Regions from separate parts of the Enterobacter sp. SA197 genome, predicted to be linked through region 2. Evidence: riboswitches for the same ligand, from Rfam matches in the RefSeq annotation. Region 2 holds a riboswitch; the other holds the start of a gene.
The links. A riboswitch is a leader RNA that binds a small molecule or an ion and turns the genes downstream of it on or off. The one in region 2 is predicted to bind cobalamin.
Positions count from the first base shown of each region.

Region 1: it holds a riboswitch for cobalamin, as region 2 does, so the genes downstream of both, btuB (TonB-dependent vitamin B12 receptor BtuB) here and M1D91_RS14860 (cobyrinate a,c-diamide synthase) in region 2, are expected to answer to the same signal.

Region 1 covers NZ_CP096393.1:139,396-142,526, forward strand. The annotation lists gene trmA (tRNA (uridine(54)-C5)-methyltransferase TrmA) at 1-1,023, opposite strand, end outside; cobalamin riboswitch at 1,142-1,321, shown strand; gene btuB (TonB-dependent vitamin B12 receptor BtuB) at 1,388-3,131, shown strand, end outside.
Region 2 covers NZ_CP096393.1:3,129,649-3,132,779, forward strand. The annotation lists gene M1D91_RS14860 (cobyrinate a,c-diamide synthase) at 1-1,339, opposite strand, end outside; cobalamin riboswitch at 1,441-1,619, opposite strand; gene pocR (transcriptional regulator PocR) at 1,846-2,757, opposite strand; gene pduF (propanediol diffusion facilitator PduF) at 2,977-3,131, opposite strand, start outside.

The DNA of each region.
Region 1 (3,131 bases), 2.0 Mb from region 2:
GCTGTGCGTCTGGCTTAACGTTTCAAGATTCTTACACAAGGTTTCCGGATTACAGGAAATGTACAAAATCCGGGGATACGCCTGCACCATCTTCTCGGTTTCGCTGTCCAGCCCACTGCGCGGTGGATCGACGAAAATCGTCTCGCACTGATAGCTCTTTAAATCGATCCCCTGCAGGCGGTTGAACGCACGCACGCCGTTCATTGCCTGGGTGAACTCTTCTGCCGACATGCGGATAATCTGCACATTATCGATATGGTTTGCGGCAATGTTGTATTGCGCTGCCGCTACCGATGGCTTGGCGATTTCCGTTGCCAGAACGCGGTCGAAATTACGGGCGAGTGCCAGTGAGAAGTTGCCGTTACCGCAGTATAGTTCGAGCAGATCCCCGGTTGACCCTTTTGTTGCACCCAGCGCCCACTCCAGCATCTGTATATTCATGGCGGCATTAGGTTGTGTGAAGCTGTTTTCTACCTGGCGGTAGATCATCTCTTTACCCGCAACGGGCAGACGCTCATCAATAAAGTCCTGATCAAGCGCAATCTTGGTTTTGGTTGCTCGGCCAATCAGTTGCACATTCAGGTTTTGTGCCCGCAGGGCATCACGCAGGCGGGTCGCCTCTTCACGCCACGCCTCGTCCAGCTTTTTGTGATAGAGCAGAGTGACGATGGCCTGATTGCTGAGGGTGGTCAGGTAATCAATCTGGAAAAGCTTATGGCGCAGCGTTTTGTTCTCGCGCAGGCTCTCCATCAACACCTTCATCAGCTGATTAATCAGCTCACTTGCCGCCGGGAAACTGTCCACGCGAATACGACTTTTGCTCTGCTGATCGAAAATGATGTGGTACAGGTCGTCGCCATCGTGCCAGATGCGGAACTCGGCACGCATACGGTAATGGCTGACCGGCGAGCGGAACACCTCCGGTACGGGCGCGGAGAAGGGCGTCATCATCGACTGCAGACGCACGACTTTCTCGGCAAGTTGCGCATCATACTGTTCTGTTGGCAGGTGTTCGGGAGTCATCGTATTTCCTGAATGAGTAAGAATAACGCGGGGATTGTAGGGGTTGCTCAGGGGATGTCCAGCGCCGGATGTTTTTTCGATTCACCTCATAGCAGTCTGGACATCTATATGTTTATGAATGTAGCATCCCTGTTCCGGTCCTGTAAGTTAAAAGGGAATCCAGTGTAAATCTGGAGCTGACGCGCAGCGGTAAGGAAAGGTGGGATGATAGCGAAAGCAGACACTGCTTATAAAAGTGGGAAGTCATCATCTTGTAGTACCTCCAAGCCCGAAGACCTGCCGGAGTTACGTCGCAATTGGTACCGTCGTCGCGAGCTACTGAGGGTACCTGCGGCATCCTTCCTATTATGTGGATGCTTACACAATGATAAAAAAAGTTTCGCTGCTGACGGCGCTCTCCGTCACGGCATTTTCTGGCTGGGCGCAGGACAGCAACCCGGACACGCTGGTGGTGACAGCAAATCGTTTTCAACAGCCTGCCAAAACGGTACTGGCGCCCACGGAAGTCGTAACTCGTGAGGATATCGATCGCTGGCAGTCACGCTCCCTGGTTGACGTACTACGTCGACTGCCTGGCGTGGATATCGCGCAAAATGGTGGTCTGGGTCAGACCGCCTCTGTTTTTGTTCGGGGTACAGAAGCGAAACACCTGTTGCTGTTGATTGATGGCGTGCCGGTTGCACGCTCCGGTATTTCAAACGACCCGGAGCTTAACCAGATCCCCCTCTCTTTAGTGCAGCGCGTTGAATACATCCGTGGCCCGCGCTCGACCGTTTACGGCTCCGGCGCAATCGGTGGTGTGGTTAACGTCATTACCCAGAGCGGTGGCGAGCAATCGCAGATTAATGCCAGCATCGGTTCGAAAGGATACCAGACCTATGACGGCACACTGCGGCAGCGCTTTGATGACACCGTGGTCACTGCCGCTGGATCCTACACCAGTACTCGTGGTTTTAACGTGCAGCCGGGCTCTTCATGGGACCATGATGCTGACCGTGATGGTTACCGCAATAAAACCTTCTGGGGAAGCCTGCAGCATAAGTTCAACGACAATATTGACGGCTTCTTCCGTGGGTACAGCTTTAGCAATAATGTGGACTATGACCTTGGCAGCCCGCCGTTCCTGCCGGAATACAGTGCGGATGAGCGTCAGTTGTACAGTCAGGGGTGGGATACCGGCCTGAGCCTTAATCAGGGGATCTACTCGTCCCAGCTGGTGGCGAGCTACCAGAAAAGCAAAGACTACAACTACAGCAGCATCTATGGTCGTTATGAAGACGGCACCACGCTGGATGACATGGAGCAGCGTTATATTCAGTGGGCGAATAATGTTGCAGTTGGTCATGGTTCGGTGAGCGCAGGCGCAGACTGGAAACAGGAACGTCTGGTCTCCTCTAACAAACGCTCTCGTGAAGCCTACGACCGCGATAATACCGGACTCTACCTGTCTGGCCTGCAGCAGTTTGGCGACGTCACGCTGGAAGCCTCCGGGCGTGAGGACAAAGACGAAGAGTTCGGCTGGCACGGCACCTGGCAGACGGCTGCAGGCTGGGAGTTCGTTGAAAACTATCGTCTGACGCTCTCTTACGGTACCGGCTTCCTGGCGCCGTCGTTGGGGCAGCAGTTTGGTGCGAAGCGTTTTAACATTGCCTCCAATCCGGATCTTAAGCCGGAGGAGTCTAAGCAATGGGAAGCGGGTATTGAGGGACTGAGCGGGCCGCTTGACTGGCGCCTGTCTGCTTATCGTTATGAGATTGATAATCTTATTACCTACAGCGACACGGCTTATTACAACATCAACTCGGCAACGATTAAGGGCGTAGAGTGGACGGGCACTGTGGACACCGGCATCTTCTCTCACCGCGTTACGCTGCAATATATTGACCCGCGTGATGATGAAACTGACGAAGTGCTGCCACGTCGTGCGAAGCGCCAGGCCAAGTATCAGCTTGACTGGGCGGTCTTCGATGTGGACATGAATCTTGCCTGGGAGTATTTCGGTAAGCGCTACGACAACAGAACATCGGCCTACAATCCTGAGCAACGTGTGTTGCCAGGTTACAGTACTGTCGATTTTTCTGCGTCATATCCAGTGACCTCACACCTGA
Region 2 (3,131 bases):
TTTGCGGGCGCTGGGCAAAATGAACGTGCAGGTAGCTGGCGTACGTGTTACCCACCTGCCAGCCACCCTGCCATTTCGCCAGTACTGCATTATCCCGCCTCTTCTGGCAGTCCATCACGGCTTCATGAACGGGGGTAAAATCGGAGTAGTGGAATTCATGCCCGCGCAGCGTTTCACCTTCATCCGCCAGCAGCGTTGGCTGGCGGGCGGTGGCTTCGCAGTAGCCAAAGCGGGTCAGTCGTTTGCCCATCTCGCTGTGACCGGGGATGACGCCCGCCAGGGTATGCATCTGGCCTTCGGCATCACGCAGGGAGGAGCCCAGATACATCAACCCGCCGCACTCCGCGTAAATGGCGACACCACGATGATGTGCATTGCGAATGGCTTCCAGCATGAGGGTGTTAGCCGCAAGCGCGCGAGCATGCAGTTCCGGATAACCTCCGCCAAGCCACAGCATCTGGCACTCCGGCAATTCTGTGTCATGAAGCGGGCTGAAGCGGACAATAGTCACGCCAGCGTTTTTCAGCAGTTGCAGGTTATCCGGGTAGTAGAAATTGAATGCTTCATCATCAGCGAGGGCAAGGGTTAATCCTGCCCCGGCATCCCGGGCAGGGAGCGCAGGCCACTCTCCTTGTGGCAACGTGTCGAGCGCCGTTAACGAGAGGAGTGTGTTGATATCAACCGTTTGCTCCAGGCGCGCGGCGAAATCCTGCCAGGCCTGAGCGTCAACCATCGACTCCCGGGCGGTCACCAGCCCAAGATGGCGTTCAGGTAATACCACCCCGGCGCTGACCGGGATATATCCCAGCACGGGAATACCACAATAGTGCTCAATGGCCTGTTTAAGCAGATGGTAATGGTTGTCGCTGTTAACACGGTTAACAATCGTGCCAACGATGCGTACTTTCGGGTCGAAATGCTGGAATCCCATCACCGTGGCCGCAACGGAGGTAGAGACCGCTTTGCCATCCACCAGCAGAATAACCGGCACGCCAAGTTGTTTGGCCAGTGCCGCACTACTGCAATAATCGGGGTCAACGCCATAGCCGTCATACAGCCCCATTACCCCCTCAATCACCGCCACATCAGTATGTTGCATCTGCTGGCTGAACAGCGCATTCAGGGTGGAGTCGGGCAGCATAAAACTGTCGAGGTTACGGGAGGGGATGCCGGTAATCGCCGTATGCCAGGCGGTATCGAGGTAATCGGGTCCTGCTTTAAAAGGTTGCACCCGCATGCCGCGCTGTTGTAAGGCCCTCAGCAAACCGAGCGTGACGGTGGTTTTCCCACAGCCGCTGCCGGTTCCGGCAAGAATAAAGGCACAACGCTTGTCAGACATCCTTTAAAACCCCGTTAAGGGTGGAAAGGCTGCGTCGGGATGCGCGTGGTCCCAGTGCTATGACTGTACGCGTCTCTGCAACCGACTTCCCACCGAAGTTGTTGAGTGTCACCTGTCAGGTCGGTCTTCTGGCTTAGCGTCATCCTCGCCCGTCCTTCCCGACCCTAAGGTCAGTGGTCTATACGGGGTTGTCGGCATCACAGCAGCGGGGGCTGCGGGGGAGTCTCACCCCCTTCCCTGCCACAAATAGTTGTGGCGAACCTGATGGCTTCATTTTCACGCTTCACCCGATACCACGATATAAGCTCAGGTGAAACGGCAATTTTGCCCTGACTGCAATCTATCGCATCAGGGAAATAAAAACTGGTTGAGTTTATCTTTATGGATGCAATATTTTGTTGCGCTATAACAATTTATTGCGATGCAATATCTTCAAGCCCTTATCAGAACAGCAATTCAGACCATTTCATTACCTTCATCAACAACAAAAAATTGTTCCTGGAAAGTTAATCGCTGTCACCATTCGCATTATTTTGCAGGCGAAAGACCTGCGGTGTGACCTGATAAGTCTGACGAAACACTTTGCAAAAATAGCTGGTTTGAGAAAATCCTAAATTGCGGGCAATACTGGCAATGCTCCAGTCGCTATGACACAACATCTCTTTTGCACTGGCCATTCTCTGCCGATTCACCCAGGCATTAAAACCAATACCCTGATATTTCTTGAACAGTTTGCTGAAATAATAAGGGCTGAGGTAGACATGGGCGGCCACATCCTCAAGACGAAGTTCGTCAGAAAGATGGGCATCGATATAGCGGAGCGCCTTTTTCATCTTACTGTCGTGAGGACCCTGATTACGACTCGTTTTTCCCGCTTCCGGGGATGGCTGCTGATCTTTGATGACGACAAAATTAAGCTGTTTCTTAAGGCAGTTTTCAACGATGAGTTTCAGCAAATCCGCGGACGCCATTACCCGTGAATAGTCCATTTCGGGCACATTACGAAATTCATCCATCAATTTCTGATCGGTTTGCCAGCGGTCATCTGCATTGAGAATATTGATTAACTCCACGCTCTCTCCTTCCCGTAAGCGCACCTGCCCGCACAGCACAAATCCTACGAGGTGACCTGCGATAACAAGGGGAATGGAGAAATCCGTTAATCCCGCATGACAGCGATATATGCAGGGCTGATTTGATTTCGAAGCTTCAAAACCACCGCAGCGATCGCTCATGCGACACCGGGCGCTATGTTGCGGATTCTGCCGCATCAGCTGGCAAAAGGGGGTGAAATTAAAAAGCTCGGAAATTTCTTCGCCGTGGATATTAACGACAACAACGGCCAGACCGGTGGCTTGTGCAAAATCCTGGGCGATTTTATTAATGAGTTCCGAGTTGAGGGCACTCGCAGAAATCATGATAAAACCTCTCAGTTAATTTTAATTTATTGTTATAAAAAACCAGTTCGTTTACAGCTTTTTAATGTTGCTGGTTAATTGTCAACAAGTTAAGCCGATAAACTCAATGCAAGATAACAAAAGTCTCCCATCCCTGGGAGACGATTTCTTACGTTCGTGAAAGCAGATCACGAAATAAATTTTTAACGTTGCTTTAACGGCGCGGAATATTACCCCTCATTATGAGTGCTCTTTTTCCTCTAACGTACAGAGATTACAGGGCAAATTTTTGCCAATAAGGTAGCGATAACATGCGGCACCACCGCAGGCACCCATTATCGGGGCAATAACAGGCACGAGGAAGTAAGGGATATCCCGCCCGCCAGTAAAGGCAA